Regions from separate parts of the Arthrobacter sp. RT-1 genome, predicted to be linked through region 4. Evidence: riboswitches for the same ligand, from Rfam matches in the RefSeq annotation. Region 4 holds a riboswitch; each other region holds the start of a gene.

Region 1 (4,495 bases), on a different contig from region 4:
CTGGCCGATGTGGTTGACCAGCAGCGCCGCCTCCACGGTGTCCAGGGCCATGCGCTCCATCCGGGACGCCAGCTGGTCGGAGCCTGCCATGATTTCCGGCAGTGACGGCAGCGCCTCCCTCGCCCACGCCGGAACGTTGCCGCCGTTGCTCAGGGCCTCGCAGATCACCAGCACGAAGCGGTCCACCAGCCGGCGCAGCGGGGCGGTGGTGTGGGCGTAGGCGGCACCGATGGCGGACTGCACCGCGTCTTCCGGGACCACACCGTCAAAGGCGGTGTAGGAGGCGCCCCTGAACAGCATTCCCGCCGAATGCATGATGGCCAGCTGCCGGGGATCGGTGGGATCCAGGGTGCGCAGGTATTCGCCGTAGCTGACCTCCCCGTCCCATGGTTTGCCCAGCACTTCGGTCTGCAGGCGGAAGTGATTGAGGGAGCGCTCGTCAGGCGCGGGCATGGTGCGCAGGATACCCACCCTGCCCGCCAGCATGAGCTGCGCGGCGGCCATGCCCGTCATCAGCGAAATCTGCGCGTTCCAGTCCTCCACGGGAAGCTGCGGGGCGGCGGCGATGCGGTAGCCGCCGTCGGGAAGCTGGACGATCTCCTGTTCCGGCATGTTCAGGCTGGCACCTTCGCGGGCGCGTTCCAGCTCTACGCGCTTGAGGCCGACCTCTTTGAGCAGCTGGAGGACAGGGGATGCGCTGCCCGAATCCAGTTCAGCCTGCGCCCCCTTGTAGCTGAGCTTTGCCCGGCTGCGCATGCGGGCCCGCTTCACGGCGACGGAGGTGACTTCGGCGGCGCTGTCCAGCCGGAAATCCCAGACGAAGGCGGAACAGTCCTGCCCCGGCAGCAGGCTCCCGGCTCCCTCGCTGATGACCTCCGGATGCAGCGGAATCCGGCCGTCAGGGGCATAAAAGGTCTGGCCGCGGCGCCGTGTTTCGGCGTCCAGGGGCCCGCCGGGCGTCACGAAGGAGGGAACATCGGCGATGGCGTACAGCACGTGGTACCCATCGCCGTCGGCCTCGATGAACAGGGCCTGGTCCAAATCCGTGGACGATGCCGGATCGATGGTGATGAACCCGACCCCGGTGAGGTCATAGGCCGGCAGCTGCAAGGCCGCGACGGCCGCTTCGGCATCCCTGACTGCGTGTAGGGGGTATGGGCCGGGCAGTTCCAGTTCGGTCCGCAGGGCACCCAGGGCTTCCTCGAGGGCATTGTTGTGTTCGTGGACGTTGGGAGCCAGCCGATGATGTGACACGAAAATCAGCCTAGCCCGAAGAACCCCGATTTTGCATGGCACTGACGCCGCACGGGGCTGCGCCGTGTTGCGGCGGCTTTAGGGTGTGGCCCCGTCCAAGGCAGCGAGAAGGGCGGCGGCAGCGGCGGCAGGGTCATCGGCTTCCGTGATGGCACGCACCACAACGATCCGGCTCGCTCCTGCTTCCACAACCTGGTCCACATTGGAGTGGTCGATGCCGCCGATGGCAAACCAGGGCACCCCGCTCCCGGCCTCGGCTGAGGCTTCGGCGGCGTACTTCACCAGGTCCAGCCCGACGGCGGCCCTGCCGGGTTTGGTGGGCGTGGCCCAGACCGGTCCGACGCAGAAGTAGTCAAGCGCGGACGGTCCGGCTGCGGCAGCGAGGGCGGCGTCCACCTGCCCCGGGGCATGGCTGGAGAGCCCGATGGCGGCGTTGCCGTTGAGCAGGGTGCGGGCTGCATCCAACGGAAGGTCCTTCTGACCGATGTGGAACACCGGCGCACCGGACAACACGGCGATGTCCGCCCGGTCATTCACAGCCCACAGCCGGCCATGGCGCTGCGCCGCTTCCTTCAAAACCGCCAGCAGCTCCAGCTCCTCGGCCGCCTCGATGGCCTTGTCCCGCAACTGGATGATGTCCACGCCGCCGGCAAAGGCAGCATCCACGAACTGCCCGAAGTCCCCGCGGTCCCGGCGGGCATCCGTGCAGAGGTAAAGGCGGGCGCTGTTCAGGCCGGCAGTACCTTCGGCATGGGTAAAGGCATCGGCGGCGGGGACTGCGGCAGCGGGGGCAGGGGACTGGGACACATTCATGGCTGCAAGCCTAGTTCCTCTACACTGGCCTCGTACTGCGGGAGCCCGCGGCAGCTGTCATAAAGCGCCGGGCTGAGAGGGCGTCAGAGCCGACCGCTTGACCTGATCCGGTTAATGCCGGCGTAGGGAAGGAGACACATGAGCACCCCAAACGTTGTCCCGCCCGGGGCTCCCTCCGGCACCATCCGTGCCGACGTGGCCGTTATCGGCGGCGGAGTGGTTGGGCATGCCATCGCCTGGGAGGCGAGGCGTTCCGGCCGGTCTGTCGTGCTGATCGATGACGCGCCCGGAGCCGGGGCCAGCTGGGCGGCCGCCGGAATGCTGGCCCCGGTGAGCGAGCTGCACTATCAGGAGGAGGACCTCCTGGAGCTCATGCTTGCCTCCTCCGCCCGGTGGCCGGGCTTTGCCGCGGAACTGGCCGCCGCTTCCGGCGAAAGTCCCGGGTACCTCACGACGCCGACGCTCGCCGTGGGTGCCGATGCTGCCGACCGCCGCGCCCTGATGGATTTGCGCGGGGTGCAGCAGGCCAGCGGCCTGTCCGTGGAGCCGTTGACTGTCAGGGAGGCCCGACGCCGGGAACCGCTGCTCAGCCCTGCCATCGCCTGCGCACTGGACACTCCCGCGGACCACCAGGTGGATCCCCGGCGCCTGGTGTCCTGCCTGCGGCGCGCGCTCGCCGCGCATGGCTCCGCCGTCGAAAGTAATGGAACAGACGTGGCGGGGGCCATCGACGGCTACGCCGTGCCGGACCGGGCCGCCGGGCTGGTCTGGGCGGACGGGGCAGTGGCCGGGGCCCTGCTCGCAGGCGGCGGCACGGTCCTGGCCCGCGAAACGATCGTTGCCAACGGCCTGGATGCCGCAGCCCTGGCGGGCCTGCCCGACGGCCTGCAGCTCGCGCTGCGGCCGGTGTATGGGGATATCCTGCGCCTGGCAGTGCCCCGGCAGCTCCAGCCGCTCGTAACCTCAACCGTCCGCGGGCTGGTCCACGGCGTCCCCGTGTATATCGTCCCGCGGCAGGACGGGACGGTAGTGATCGGAGCCACCCAGCGTGAGGACGCCCTTGCCGCGACACATAACGCACCGGCGGCCGGTGCCCGCGCTACAGCGGGCGCCGTATCGGCAGGCGGGGTCTACCAGCTCCTCCGCGACGCCCAGGTCCTGGTGCCCGCCGTCGCCGAACTCGAGCTGCTGGAATGCACGGCACGGGCGCGGCCCGGCACCCCGGACAACGCCCCGCTGCTGGGCCGGGTGCCGCTGGCCGGCGATCCGGCAACCGGGGAATCCGCACACGTTGCGGGACTGATCATTGCCACCGGATTCTTCCGGCACGGCGTCCTCCTGGCCCCCGCAGCGGCGGCCATCTGCCGGGACCTTCTGGACGGCACGGCGGACGTCCGCTGGCAACCTTTCAACCCGGGCCGGTTTTCCGGCCGCGAACCGGCCGCCACCATCTTCAACATCAAGGAGACAGCATGAACATCACCCTGAACGGACAACAACATACGGTGGCTGACGGGGCCTCCATCACCATGCTCGTCAGCCAGGTCACCGGCCGCCCCCTCGCCGCTGACGGCCAGGCCCGCGACGGCGGCAAACTCGGCGTGGCGGTGGCGCACAACGCGCAGGTAGTACCCCGGAGCCAATGGTTCGCAACAGCGCTCGCCGACGGTGACGACGTCGAGCTCGTCACGGCAGTGCAGGGAGGCTGAGACCATGACCGAAACCACCACCACCATCACGCCGGCCGGCGCCTCCGGCATGGACGACACGCTGGTCATCGACGGCGTACCCCTGGCATCTCGGCTGATCATGGGCACCGGCGGCGCCCCAAGCCTGGACGGCCTCGGAGCTGCGCTCCTGGCATCCGGGACAGCGCTGACCACCGTGGCGTTGCGCCGCTATTCGACGGCGGAAACGGGCTCGCTTTTCCAGCTGCTCGTGGACCACGGCATCCGGGTCCTCCCCAACACCGCCGGCTGTTTCACGGCCCGTGATGCGGTCCTCACCGCCGAACTGGCCCGCGAGGCACTGGAAACCGACTGGGTGAAGCTTGAGGTCATCGCCGATGAGCACACCCTCCTCCCGGACGCCGTGGAACTGGTGGACGCCACCGAACAGCTGGTCAACCGCGGGTTCAAGGTGTTTGCGTACACCAACGATGATCCGGTCCTGGCGCTTCGCCTGGAAAACCTGGGAGCCACCGCGGTCATGCCCCTGGGATCACCCATCGGCACGGGCCTGGGGATCCTAAATCCGCACAACATCGAGCTCATCGTGTCCCGCGCCTCCGTCCCGGTGGTGCTCGATGCAGGCATCGGAACGGCGTCGGATGCCGCCCTTGCCATGGAGCTTGGCTGTGACGCCGTGCTGCTGGCCACCGCGGTGACCCGGGCGCAGAACCCGGCGCTGATGGGGGAGGCCTTCAAAC
Region 2 (4,495 bases), on a different contig from region 4:
CGTCGGCGTAGGTGCGGAGCCAGTCAGCATAGGGGTGCGCTGCCGGTTCGCCCGCGGCGACAAACCGGGCATGGAGTGTTTTGCCCACCTCCGCGTACAGCCAGAAGCAGGGAAGGACGGCGGCCGCGAGCACTGCATAGCTGCCCGACGCCGATGCAGCGGTCAGGTGGTCCACGTAGGACTTGGTGACCGGACCCAGTTCAGCCTGGACAGGGCGGGTGCTCAGCCAGGACCTGTGCAGCTCCGACTCCACTTCCAGGCACTGCCGCGCGGAGGCAGCCCAGAACACCTGCTCCATTTCGGTGGGTGCCAGGGCGCTTGCCCGTGCCAGGACCCGGGAGTAGCCGTTGAGGTAGATGGCGTCCTGGGCCAGGTAGTAGGCAAACTCCTTTTCGGGGAGGCTTCCGGAGGCCAGTCCACGGATGAAGTCCAGCCCGTAGATCGCTTTGAGGTCCTCGTCGGCTTCGGCCCGCAGCCGCGCCGCGAATCCTCCGGCGGGCGGGACGGGGCGCAGGTGGTGGAAATGGTGGACCGGCCCGTTCCCTGTTCCCACGTCCAGGCGGCCGGAGGCTTCCAACGCGCCTGCCAGCCAGGGCTTCACTTCCCGCAGCGATGCCTCCCAGTCCCCCAGCCGCGCCTGCACAGTCGCCATTGCGGAGGAGAGCGAACAGCCGGTGCCGTGACTGTTGGGGGTGGCCACCCGCTCCCCCGGCACCTGGATGACTTCTGCTCCCAGCAATCCGTTCATGTTGACCAGCGCGTCCGGGCATTCGGCCCCGGCCAGGTGGCCTCCCTTCACCAGCACGGTGGTCCCGGTGGCTGCCGCCAGGCGCTTCCCCTGATCGAGCGCGCCTTCCCAGGAATCCTGCAGGCTTTCGCCCACCAGCATGGCGAGCTCGGCCAGGTTGGGCGTGAGGAGATGGGCGAGCGGCAGCAGGTCGCGGAGCGCGGCCTCGGCTGATTCCTGCAGCAGCCGGTCGCCACTGGTGGCGACCATCACCGGGTCGAGGACCACGACGGCGGGGCGCACCTTTTCGAGCCATACCCGGACCGCCCCGATGACGGCGGCGTCCCCCAGCATGCCGATTTTCACGGCGTCGATGGTGATGTCGTCACTGATGGCGTCCAGCTGGCTGGCCAGGAAGGAAGCCGGCGGGACGTGGACAGCTTCCACGCCGCGGGTGTTCTGTGCGGTGAGGGCTGTGATGGCGGCCATGCCGTACCCGCCGTGCGCGGCAATACTTTTGAGGTCCGCCTGGATGCCTGCTCCACCGGAGGGGTCCGAACCCGCAATGGACAGGACACGGGGCAGGTCCCGGCCGGAATCCGGCAGGACAGGAGTGGACTGGAGAGCTTCCGCGGGCAGTGCAAGAGTCGAAGACAAGAGACATCCCTTCGCCGGTACTAGCCGGACAGGTTCAACGGGTGTGGATCTCAGCCGGCCCTTCGCGCGGCACCCCGTGTCGGTTCCCCAGCCTAGCCGTTTTGCCGCCGCCGCACCGAAGGTGACGTGCCGCTGCTGTTGGCACCTGATCCGGGCCGAAACACTGTTAACGCCGGACGCCCGGAACCGGCCGTGAGGGCGGTTCCGGGCATCCGGGTTTTTGTTGTGCTGCCTGCGGTCAGAGCTCGGAAGCAGGAACTCCCACACCGAGGATGATCGGAGCCTCGGCCTGCTTGGCGCCTGCAGTGTCCGCACCGGAGGCGGCAGCCGGTTCCGGCGCCTTCGCGGCATGCGAGTGGCCTGCACTGGCTGCCGGGACGCTCTCGTGGTGCTGGACGGACGTCTCGTTGGCAGCCCCCTGGGCACGGCTGGCGCTGCGGTTGCGCCGTGGCCTCCGCTGCCGTGACTGCTCCAGGGTGTGGTCCGACCAGTCCTTTTCAACGGTTGCGGCGGCGGACGGCTGCCCGGACTTGGCCGGTTCCGAAACTGCCGGTGCCGGAGCTGCCGGTGCCGAAGCTGCCGGTGCCGAAACCGCAGCTTCCGGCTGTTCTGCCGGAGCCTCGGCAGCCGGAGCGGGCTCACCGAGGTGCGCAAAGGCTTCAGCGAGCCGGTCCAGGGTGAGGGCAGGCTGCGGCTGCTGTTCTTCCGCGTGCTCGACGAAGGGCAGGGCAACCTTCTCGCCGCCGAACGTCAGGACAGCGGCGGGACGGGAGGAGGCATCGGCGTCGTGCTTGTCCGCCTCGACTGGCGCTGCCTGCTGGGCCGGCTGTGCCTGGCGGGCAGCCGCAACCTCATCGTCGTGCAGGTGGGCCGCGTGGGCTGCTGCAGCGATGTTGGCGAGGGCCAGCCGGGTTGCTTCCGCCTTGGCGTGGCGTTCGGCGTCTGACGGGTCCGGATGGACCGTGTGCACGTGTACGGCCGCGGCCGCCGGGGCAACGTCAGGCTGCTGGCCGCCGCGTCCGCGCCGCCGCTTGCGGTCGGGACGGACACCGGGCTGGGTGCTGTCGGTCCGCTGGCCTTCGTTGCGGTGTCCTTCAGCACGGGCTTCAGGCCGGCTGTCGGCACGCTGCACGTGGTGCTCGGCGGCAACGATGTTGGCGCGGCGGTGCTCCACGGGATCGTCGTGGGTGACCACGCCGCGCCCGGCGCACGCCTCACACTGCTCACCGAAGACCTCCAGGAGCCCGGTACCCATGCGCTTGCGCGTCATCTGGACCAGGCCCAGCGAGGTGACCTCGGCAACCTGGTGCTTGGTACGGTCACGGCCCAGGCACTCCACCAGCCGGCGCAGCACCAGGTCCCGGTTGGACTCCAGCACCATGTCGATGAAGTCGATGACGATGATGCCGCCGATGTCGCGCAGCCGGAGCTGCCGTACAACTTCCTCGGCCGCTTCAAGGTTGTTCTTCGTGACGGTTTCTTCGAGGTTGCCGCCGCTGCCGGTGAACTTGCCGGTGTTGACGTCCACCACGGTCATGGCTTCGGTACGGTCGATGACCAGCGACCCGCCGGAGGGCAGGAACACCTTGCGTTCCAGGGCCTTGTGGATCTGCTCGTCGATCCGCCAGGCAGCAAAGATGTCCTGGTCCTTGGTCCACTTCTCGAGGCGGCCCACCAGGTCCGGGGCCACGTAGGTGACGTAGGCCTCGATGGTGTCCCAGGCTTCCTCGCCGGAAACAATCAGCTTGGAGAAGTCCTCGTTGAAGACGTCACGGACCACCTTGATGGTGAGGTCCGGTTCGCCATAGAGCAGTTCCGGTGCCAGGACCTTGGTGGAGGTGGACTGGCTTTCGATGCCTTCCCACTGGGCGCGCAGCCGGTTGATGTCGTGCGTCAGCTCTTCCTCGGACGCTCCCTCGGCGGCGGTGCGGACAATGACGCCCGCATGCTCCGGAAGGCGGTCCTTGAGGATGCGCTTGAGGCGGTTGCGTTCGACGTCGGGCAGCTTGCGGGAGATGCCGGTCATGGAGCCGCCGGGCACGTACACGAGGTAGCGGCCGGGCAGCGAGATCTGGCTGGTCAGGCGTGCACCCTTGTGGCCCACCGGGTCCTTGGTGACCTGGACCAGGACGGTGTCGCCGGACTTGAGGGCGTTTTCGATGCGGCGCTGCTTGCCTTCGAGGTTGACGGCCTCCCAGTTCACCTCGCCGGCGTACAGGACGGCGTTGCGGCCGCGTCCGATGTCAACAAAGGCAGCCTCCATGGAGGGCAGGACATTCTGGACCTTGCCGAGGTAGACGTTGCCGATGAGCGAATCCTGCTGCGTCTTGGACACGAAGTGTTCCGCCAGGACGCCGTCCTCAAGGACCGCAATCTGGATTCTGTCGTCGCGCTGCCGGACAATCATTTGCCGGTCAACGGATTCGCGGCGAGCCAGGAACTCGGCCTCGGTGATCACGGTGCGGCGGCGGCCGGTATCGCGGGACTCGCGGCGGCGCTGCTTCTTCGCCTCCAGCCTGGTGGAACCCTTGACGCTGGTGACCCGGTTGCTGACGGCCGGTTCGGTGGCAACGCGGGGCGCGCGGACGCGGGTCACGGTGTTGGGCGGGTCGTCATCCCCGCCGCCGGTCAGTTCGAGGTCCTGGTCGCCACGGCGGCGGCGACGGCGGCGGCGCGACGTGACTCCCTCTTCCCGCTGCCCGGCCTGCTCTTCGTCGGCATCCTCGGCCGTTTCGTCGTCGCCCTCAGCGCCTGCCTCTGCATCGCGGTCATCAAGGCGGCCGCGGTTCCGGCGGCCACGGCTGCGGCGCCTGCGGCGGCCCGCGGAATCCTCTGCGTCGCCTTCTTCGGCGTCGTCCTCTTCCGGCTCTTCGGTGGCTGCCGCGGCGGGGGCGGCGGGGCGCACCACCGTGCTGAGGTCCGGGGCCTGGAACAGCACGGACGTGGGGGAAGCAGGTTCCAGGAAGAGCGAGCCGAAGGGGCTGGGAGCAGCGCCGGTGGCGGCTGCGTTGCTTTCTTCCTCGGTTTGGGCTTGGGGAGCGGCGGCTTCAGGCGTTGCGGCCGACGGCGTCTGAGCCGCTTCCGGCGTTACGGCTGCTTCCACCGGGGTCT
Region 3 (4,495 bases), on a different contig from region 4:
TGGCGCTGTCCTACGACGCACTGTTCCTGCGCCGCCACGGGTACGATCCCGTCGCCGAACCCGTGGAGTCCTCCTTCGCCGAGGACACGGCCATCGTGCTGCGGTCCCTGGCGGACGACGGCCGCGGTGCCGCGGGCGGACACATCGTGGCTCATGCACAAGGGGCCATCGCCGCCATGATGGCCGCCGTCGAACGGCCCGACCTCGTCTATTCGCTGACCCTCGTGGAGCCGGCGTGCCTCTCCCTTACCGCGGAACTGCCGGCCACAGCGGCCCATATCCGCCTCATGCAGCCGTTGTTCGACGTCCGCCGCCAACTCAGCGACGAGGATTTCCAGCGGGAGTTCGTCCGGCGGGTCTATGCCACGGACCTTCAGGAGCCGGTCACTGCCGAGGAGAAGCGCTCGGCCAGGCGGCTGCGGCTGCAGTCACCGTCGTGGGAGGCACCGCTGCACATCGTTCCGGGTGTCCCCACCCTGGTCCTGACCGGGGGATGGGAGCCCCTCTATGAGGAGATCGCCGGTTACCTCCGTGAGACGGGCGCCCTGCACCGCGTTGCTGCCGGGGGCCACCGGCCCCACGAGTCACGGGACGGCGACCGCGCCATCCGCTCCTTCATCAGCGAGGTCAGCAGGACCGAGCCTGCCAGGGCCTCCTGACCCCGGCCAGCACGCAGCCTTCCCGTCCGGCCGGCCCCCAATTGCCGGCCGGACGGGAAACTCGACGGGAGTCAGCTACGTCCCGCTGCCGGAACGTTCAGCTCCGGCAGGTACACCTTGGCCCCGGCGGCCATGAACTCCCGGCTCTTCGCGCGCATGCCTGAGGCCGCCTCGGCCAGGGCCGCCTGCGCCTCGGCGGACCCGTATTCGTCCCGGATGTCCTGGCTGATCCGCATGGAGCAGAACTTTGGCCCGCACATCGAGCAGAAGTGGGCAGTCTTGGCCGGTTCCGCGGGGAGCGTCTCGTCGTGGAAGGCCTCGGCCGTCACCGGGTCCATGGACAGCGCGAACTGGTCCCGCCAGCGGAACTCGAAGCGTGCCTTGGACAGCGCGTCATCCCGCTCGTGCGCCCCCGGGTGGCCCTTGGCAAGGTCGGCGGCGTGGGCGGCGATCTTGTACGTGATGACACCGGTTTTTACGTCGTCCTTGTTGGGCAGGCCCAGGTGTTCCTTCGGTGTGACGTAGCACAGCATGGCCGTGCCGTACCGGGCGATTTCCGTGGCACCGATCGCTGACGTGATGTGGTCATAACCGGGAGCCACGTCAGTGACCAGCGGCCCGAGTGTGTAGAACGGTGCCCCCTTGCAGAGTTCCTGCTGCCGTTCGACGTTTTCCCGGACCAGGTGGAACGGAATGTGCCCCGGGCCCTCCACCATCACCTGCACGTCGTATTTCCAGGCCCGCTGGGTGAGCTCGGCCAGCGTGTCCAGCTCCGCGAACTGCGCGGCGTCATTGGCATCCGCCGTAGCTCCCGGCCGCAGACCGTCGCCGAGGGAAAACGCGACGTCGTACCTGGCGAAGATTTCACACAGCTCGTCGAAGTGCGTGTACAGGAAGTTTTCCTGGTGGTGGGCCAGGCACCAGCCTGCCATGATGGAGCCTCCGCGCGAGACGATGCCCGTGACCCGGTTGGCGGTCAGCGGAACATACCGGAGCAGGACGCCGGCATGCACGGTCATGTAGTCCACACCCTGCTCGCACTGCTCGATCACGGTGTCGCGGAAAGTCTCCCAGGTCAGCGCATTGGCTTCCCCGTTGACCTTCTCCAATGCCTGGTAGATGGGCACGGTGCCGATCGGGACCGGGGAGTTGCGGATGATCCACTCCCGGGTGGTGTGGATGTCATCGCCGGTGGACAGGTCCATCACGGTGTCGGCCCCCCACTGGGTGGCCCACTGCAGCTTGTCCACTTCCTCGGCAATGGAACTGGTGACTGCCGAATTGCCGATATTGGCATTGATCTTGACCAGGAAGGCCTTACCGATGATCATCGGCTCTGACTCGGGATGGTTGATGTTGTTGGGAATGATGGCCCGGCCGGCCGCGATTTCACTGCGGACCAGCTCAACGTCGCAGTTCTCGCGCAGCGCCACGAAGCGCATCTCGGGGGTGATGATGCCCTGCCTGGCGTAGTGCATCTGCGTTACCGTCTTGCCCTCGACGGCGCGGCGGGGCACCGGCTGGGCCCCCTGCCACTCGGCGGAGGCTGCGCCGCGGCGGACAGCCGAGCGGCCGTCGTCGAGCAGGTTCCGCTCCCTGCCGCCGTACGCTTCGGTGTCGCCCCGCGCCACGATCCATTCGGACCGGAAGGGGCTGAGGCCGCGAACCGGATCGCTGCCCGGTCCGGCCGTCCGGTAGGTCCGGAAGGGCCCGTTCGGTTCCCCGTTGGGGGAAGGCTCCAGGGCAATTTCCGTTACGGGTACCCGGATTCCCGACTCTGCGTCTTCGATGAACGCAAGCGAATGCGACGTCAGGGACTGGGTGACCTGGGCCTCCGCCGCCCCACTGGACACGCCTTCGCGGGACTGATTCAGGGCAGGGTTCAACTGTTCATTGGGTGTATTCAAGGAATACTCACTTCCTTCGCCGGCATTACCCGGACAGGTTCAACGGTCGCAGGCTGCGTCAGCCCGATCTCAGCCCCTGCAGGGGCACCCGTGTGGTCAGGAAGAAAGCTACCACAGCCTTCCGGGAGGGGCTTGTCACATGGCCGGTGCTAGCCTGACTGGCGGGAAAAGGAGTCCAATGCCGGAGATCATCGAATTCAGCGGCCCGGTGCTTGCCGGGCCGGACAGCGAGCGGCGGGGCCTGTGGTCCATTGACGGGCTGTTGACCTTCACACGCCCGCAGCAGGTGCCGGACAAGGTGCTGGAGGGCTGGGTCCTGCCAGGTTTCGTGGATGCCCACTGCCACATCGGGCTCGGACCCGGCGGCCCGGTGGACGCTGCTGCCGCCGAAGACCAGGCCCGGGCAGACCTGGCGGCCGGCACCATGCTGGTCAGGGATGCCGGCTCCCCGGCCGACACCCGCTGGATGCAGGGCGGCCGGGACTTCCCGGTGCTGATCCGCGCTGGACGGCACGTTGCCCGGACCCGCCGATATCTTCGCGGTTTCGCCGACGAGGTGGAACCGGAAGGCCTTGTGGAAGCCGTGCGCAAGCAGGCACGCGACGGCGACGGCTGGGTCAAGCTCGTGGGGGACTGGATCGACCGCGGCATTGGCGACCTGGCGCCGTCCTTTCCCTCCGCCGTCGTGCGGGACGCGGTACAGGCGGCGCATGACGAAGGCGCCCGGGTCACCGCCCACTGCTTCGCTGAGGACACCCTGGACCAGATGCTGGACGCCGGCATCGACTGCATTGAGCATGCCACCGGACTCCTGCCCCGGCATCTTCCCCGGTTCGCCGAACAGGGAGTGCCGATCGTCCCCACACTCATCAACATCGCGACGTTCCCGGACATCGCCGCCCAGGCCCGGCCCAAGTTTCCGCGGTACGCGGACCACATGCTGGCGCTGTGGGAGCGGCGGATGGAGCGGGTGGCGGAAGCTTACGGGGCCGGCGTGAGGATCTTCGCCGGCACGGACGCCGGCAGCGTCATCAACCACGGAAGAATCGCGGACGAGATTTTGGCCCTGCATGAGGCCGGACTGCCCATGGCCGCTGCACTGGACGCAGCCTGCTGGTCAGCCCGCAAGTGGCTCGGTGCGGACGGCCTCCACGAAGGGGCGCGCGCCGACGTCGTCCTCTGCAGCGAGGATCCGCTGACGGTACCCCGGACGGTCAGCCAACTCGCCCATGTGGTGCTGGGAGGCCGCATCATCCGCTGAGCACATTTCCGGGCCGAAGCACTTGGAATAAATTGAAGCTTCAAGTAATTTTAACTGTGACAGGCCGCCCCATCCCGACGGCCGCCAGCACAGGGAGCGTTCAATGACTGCAGAAGCCACCAGCCAGGATCTTCTTCCTGCCGACCTCACCATGGGCACCGTCATGCTCAAGGTCGGCGACATGAAGGTCATGACCGATTACTACCAGCGCGCCCTTGGCCTTGAGGTGGTCGCCGAACAGGACGGCGGGCTGTACCTGGGCCGGCTGCAAATGCCGCTGGTCCATCTTGCGCCTGCGCCCGGGCTGAACCTCCCGGGCAGGGGAGAAGCGGGCCTGTTCCACACGGCCCTGCTGTTCGAGGACCAGGCCTCCCTCGCGGCGACCATCGCCACCGCCGCCCAATACGAGCCGCGGTCCTTCACCGGGAGCGCCGACCACCTGGTCAGCGAGGCCTTCTACTTCAGCGACCCCGAAGGCAACGGCATAGAACTCTACTGGGACCGGCCCCGCAGCAACTGGTCCTGGAACGGAACCGACGTGGTCATGGACAGCCTGGCCCTGCCGCCGCAGCGGTACCTTGAGCAGCACCTGACGGAGGATTCCCTGGAAGGGCAGCACAGGACGGCCGCAGGAGTGGGCCACGTCCACCTCCAGGTGGGTGACGTGC
Region 4 (4,495 bases):
AGGTTCAGCTGCTGCCTCATGGTGCCACCCGTTCCGCTGCAGCCATCCGCAACTCCGTCCCGCCCAGCGCGGCGGTGAACTCGGCATCGTGGGTCACCGTCACCACTGCGGTGCCCGCGTCCAGGAGTTCGGAGAGGAAGGACGCCAGTTCCGCCCACGTGTTGGCGTCCTGGCCGAACGTCGGCTCGTCCAGCACCAGGACCTGCGGGCTCGCTGCAAGGACCGTAGCCACGGAGAGCCGCCGCTTCTCCCCGCCGGAAAGTGTGTACGGGTTGGCGTCCACCAGCGCGGTGAGCCGCAGCCGTTCCAGCAGTTCGTCAACGCGATCCTCGCCGTGCCCCAGGTGCCGGGGCCCGAACAGCAGTTCATCGAGCACATTGCCGGTAACGAACTGGTGCTCGGGTTCCTGGAACACCGTCCCCACCCGCTCGATCAGCTGCTCGGCTTTCCACTTGTAGGGGTCGATTCCGGCTCCCCGGCTCAAGTCGGTGGTGGCGGAAACCTTGCCGGCAACCGGCTCCAGGAGCCCCGCGAGGGTCAGGGCGAACGTGGATTTTCCCGCACCGTTGGAGCCCACCACTGCCAGCGCCCGGCCGGCCCGCACCTGCGCGGTGATGTCTTCCTGCACCGGGACTGGCGGGATCCTGCGGAACCCGCTGCGGCGCGGACGTTCCCGGGACACTGCCAGCTTTTCGGCGGCGAGCAGGAGATTTCCCGTCCCCGCGGCCGGCACGGCAGCACGGGCACGGGTGGCGGGCACATAACCGGGCACCCATACCCCGGCGGCCATCAGCATGGTCCGCGCGTCACTCAGCACCTGGTCCGGAGGGCCGTCCAGCAGTACCGCAGGATCAGAGGCCGAGCCGGGCTGCAGGACCACAATCCGGTCCACCAGGTCCTTCCAGACCGACACCCGGTGCTCCACCACCACCAGCGTTGCGCCGGTCTTGTCCAGGCACCGGGCCACGGCGTCGCGGACCTCCAGCACACCCGCCGGGTCCAGGTTGGCGGTGGGCTCATCCAAAAGGATCAGCCCGGGCCGCATCGCAAGGATGCCCGCCAGCGCGAGGCGCTGCTTTTGGCCGCCGGACAGGGCCGACGTCGGATGGTCCAGCGGCAGGTGGGACAGGCCGACGTCGTCAAGCGCCTCGTGCACGCGGGTCCAGATGGCATCACGGGGCACGGCAAGGTTTTCGGCGCCGAAGGCGACGTCGTCGCCCACGCGGGAGAGGACCACCTGTGTTTCGGGGTCCTGCTGCATCAGCCCGGCATGGCCGCGCTGCCCGCGGGGGGACGCGCCGTCGACGAGCAGCGAACCTGACTCGTCCGAATCGCCCGCCTCGCCGTCGTCGTTCGCGTCGCCCAGAACCCCGGCAAGGGCATGCAGGAGGGTGGATTTGCCGGCACCGGAAGGGCCGAGCAGGAGCACCCGCTCCCCCGGCGCGATGTCGAGGTCAAGGCCGTGGACCGCGGGCTTGGGGCGGCCGGCATGCCGCCACCCCCAGCCGCGGGCCGTGACGGCCGCCGGCCGCACAGCTCCGGGCCCGGCCTGGTGCGAAGGTGCCTGCATCAGGAGAGGACGGGCTCCGTGGCGGCCCTGCGCGAGGCGAAGGAGCTCAGCACCCCGGTCTTCGCCAGTCCCCGGGTGGCGATCCAGGACAATGCACCGGCGATGACCGCTCCGGAAATCGCGGTGAAGATGATGTAGGCCAGCTTGTCGCCGCCCGAGTAGGCGATGTTCCAGCCCCACGGCGCGAAGGAGTCATTCAGGCCGCAGAAGAGGCCCGCCGCCGCGCCGGCCAGCAGGGAAACGGGCAGGTTGAACTTTTTGTACACGAAGATGGCGAAGATGATCTCCGCGCCGAGGCCCTGGACGAAGCCGGAGAACAGCACGGAGGCGCCATACTGCGATCCCATCAGGAGCTCACCGGTGGCCGCGACGGTTTCGCAGAACAATGCCGCGCCGGGCTTGCGGATGATGAGCATGCCCAGCACCGCCGGGATCATCCAGCCGCCGGCGATCAGGCCGGTCAGGGGCGGGTAAACGGCGTTCATCGGCGCGGAAACCGCGGCCGCACCCTGGGACCAGGCCCAGAAGATGACGCCGCCGGCGATGGCGATCAGGGCTGCCACCACGATGTCCACGACGCGCCAGGACTTGCTGGTGGTCTTCTTGATTGCTGCAGTGCTCATGTGATCCTCCTGGGAAACAGGAGGGGAAAGCACGGCAAGCGGCTACTGCCGTTGCCGGACTTCGAGAACTCGACTCCCTTGCGCCGGTACTAACCGGATCAGGTTCGAGGGTCTGCGGCTGTCCGCACTCTCAGCGCCCACCTCCGGTTCCCGGCCTTTGGCCAGTGCCCGACGGCGGCGCTCCCCTGTCGTTAGGTAATGCTCTGAATGGAATGATGCTTGGGTAGAACTGCCCTGCTGGGCGGAGTCCAGTTTACACCGGGACAGGGGTAGATTGTGGGCCATGACTGCTAATCAGCCGCATGTGACCGACTTCGATCCGGACTCTGACGCCGCGCAGCCGGAAGGATCGCTGCAGGCCCTCATCGGCCGCATCGAGGGGGAGATCCATGAGCTCCAGTTCCCCGGCTTCTCCCTGGACGACTCGCTGAACCTTGGACTTCTCCTTGTGGAACTGGGGAAGGAGCGTGGCCTGCCCATCGCGATCGACATCACCAAGGGCGATCAGGTCCTGTTCCATGTGGCCCTGCCCGGCGCCACCCCGGACAACGAACACTGGATCCGGGCGAAGCAGCGCACCGCCGCCCGGTATGAGGTTCCCTCGCTGCTGGTGGGGCTTCGCGGCCGGCTCCGGGGCGGCCGGATCGAGGACCAGGGCTGGTTCGACCAAACCCTGTACGCCGCGCACGGCGGGTCCTTCCCGGTCTATGTCTCCGGTGTGGGCGCGGTGGCCACCGTCACCGTTTCCGGGCTCCCGCAGATGCAGGACCATGACCTGGTGGTGGAGGCCATGCGTGAGGTGCTGCGCCCGGCAGGGGCAGACGGCCCGGCATGACCGGCAGGGCCGCTGACAATGCCGTCCGGGCGGCACTGGACAAAGCCGAGGACGAGATGATCTTCATCGGCCCGGACCATCCCTACTATCCGCTGCTGGCCGAACTGGTGTCCGCCGTCGGCAAGGCCTGGCAACAGGGGTACGAGCAGGGCCGCAGCGGCGGGCAGCACCCCAACCCCTACACCTGGACCGGTCCGGCGTAAGAAAAGGCCGGAACGGGGAATGTTTCCGCATCCCTCAACGCAGAAACAAAGCCTGCTTAGCTTTTATTAGTAATCATGCTTACTATATTGTTTCAGGCGTGAGAGGAGTACAGGACATGGCAGTCAGCACCCGCCCACCGGGCGTCCGAACCGCCCTGCAGTGGTCTGCCGTTGCCGCCGGCGTCGTATTCCTGCTCGTTGGCATCCTGGGATTCGTCCCCGGAGTTACCCAAAACTATGATTCCCTCGGTTTCGCAGGGCCCGGTTCAGGGGCGCTGCTGCTGGGTGTGTTCCAGGTATCCATTCTCCACAACCTTGTCCACTGCCTCTTCGGCGCCGCCGGCCTGCTCATGGCGCGGACCCACCGCCAGGCCAGGAACTTCTTCACGTACGGCGGGGTCATCTACCTGGTGCTCTGGCTGTATGGCCTCCTCATAGGAGACAACACGCCGGCAAACTTCATCCCGGAGAACGGTGCGGACAACTGGCTGCACCTCGTCCTGGGCCTGGCCATGATTGCCCTGGCCATCATGCTGTCCCCGCGCACTCCCGCCGCCGGCCGCGGCAACTGACCTTTCTTGACGGGCCGTCACTGCAGACGGCACCGCACCGGCACACCGCCCGAACCCAAGGAGCACCATGAAACTTCCGGAACCGAGAGGCCCCATCAGCAGCGCCCTGTTGGGGGTTTTGGCAGGACACCCCTGCAGCGCCGGCGAGTCCCTTTCCGGGCTGCGCAGGCTGGTCGGCGGGAAGCTGGCCGGGGTCACGGACATCATCGGCGACGATGATGTCCAGCTGGCCCTCTTCTGCCTCTACGAGCTGCATTACTCCGGCCTGGAAGGTGTGCCGGACGAGTGGGAGTGGGAGCCCGGCCTGATCCAGGTGCGGCAAATGCTGGAGAAGCCCTTCGAGGAAGCCCTGCGCCTCGCCGCCCGGGAGGCCGGCGGGGATCTGGACCTTCCGGCCGGCTCCGACCTGACCAGCGACGCAGTTGCCGACGTCCTGTTCGGCCTGGCGGCCCGCGACACCGGCCCCAGCGTCTCCCGGTTCGTGGCAAAGAAGGCAAGCCTCGGGCAGCTCAAAGAGTTCCTGATCCACAAATCCATCTACCAGCTCAAGGAAGCGGATCCGCACACCTGGGCCATTCCACGGCTGAGCGGCCGGGCGAAAGCCGCCCTGGTGGAAATCCAGGCAGACGAGTATGGCGGCGGCCGGCCGGACCGGATGCACAGCGCACTGTTCGCCCGGACCATGCGCGGCC

What was found. Region 4 has a riboswitch for thiamine pyrophosphate ahead of DXK94_RS01705 (ECF transporter S component). Riboswitches for the same ligand answer to the same signal wherever they lie in the genome.
Region 1: linked by a shared signal. The riboswitch ahead of thiO (glycine oxidase ThiO) and the one ahead of DXK94_RS01705 (ECF transporter S component) in region 4 are both predicted to bind thiamine pyrophosphate.
Region 2: linked by a shared signal. The riboswitch ahead of thiD (bifunctional hydroxymethylpyrimidine kinase/phosphomethylpyrimidine kinase) and the one ahead of DXK94_RS01705 (ECF transporter S component) in region 4 are both predicted to bind thiamine pyrophosphate.
Region 3: linked by a shared signal. The riboswitch ahead of thiC (phosphomethylpyrimidine synthase ThiC) and the one ahead of DXK94_RS01705 (ECF transporter S component) in region 4 are both predicted to bind thiamine pyrophosphate.

Annotation. Positions count from the first base shown of each region.
Region 1 is NZ_QRGQ01000012.1:166,474-170,968, reverse strand. Features, by position in the region: gene DXK94_RS11890 (RNB domain-containing ribonuclease) at 1-1,254, opposite strand, end outside; gene thiE (thiamine phosphate synthase) at 1,333-2,067, opposite strand; TPP riboswitch at 2,095-2,213, shown strand; gene thiO (glycine oxidase ThiO) at 2,206-3,543, shown strand; gene thiS (sulfur carrier protein ThiS) at 3,540-3,776, shown strand; gene DXK94_RS11870 (thiazole synthase) at 3,781-4,495, shown strand, end outside.
Region 2 is NZ_QRGQ01000024.1:266,988-271,482, reverse strand. Features, by position in the region: gene thiD (bifunctional hydroxymethylpyrimidine kinase/phosphomethylpyrimidine kinase) at 1-1,384, opposite strand, end outside; TPP riboswitch at 1,374-1,471, opposite strand; gene DXK94_RS16945 (Rne/Rng family ribonuclease) at 1,623-4,495, opposite strand, start outside.
Region 3 is NZ_QRGQ01000019.1:13,073-17,567, reverse strand. Features, by position in the region: gene DXK94_RS14785 (alpha/beta fold hydrolase) at 1-659, shown strand, start outside; gene thiC (phosphomethylpyrimidine synthase ThiC) at 731-2,566, opposite strand; TPP riboswitch at 2,561-2,668, opposite strand; gene DXK94_RS14775 (amidohydrolase family protein) at 2,745-3,827, shown strand; gene DXK94_RS14770 (VOC family protein) at 3,931-4,495, shown strand, end outside.
Region 4 is NZ_QRGQ01000002.1:68,300-72,794, reverse strand. Features, by position in the region: gene DXK94_RS01715 (energy-coupling factor transporter transmembrane protein EcfT) at 1-20, opposite strand, end outside; gene DXK94_RS01710 (ABC transporter ATP-binding protein) at 17-1,570, opposite strand; gene DXK94_RS01705 (ECF transporter S component) at 1,570-2,193, opposite strand; TPP riboswitch at 2,251-2,390, opposite strand; gene DXK94_RS01700 (heme-degrading domain-containing protein) at 2,477-3,028, shown strand; gene DXK94_RS01695 (hypothetical protein) at 3,025-3,231, shown strand; gene DXK94_RS01690 (DUF4383 domain-containing protein) at 3,348-3,803, shown strand; gene DXK94_RS01685 (iron-containing redox enzyme family protein) at 3,871-4,495, shown strand, end outside.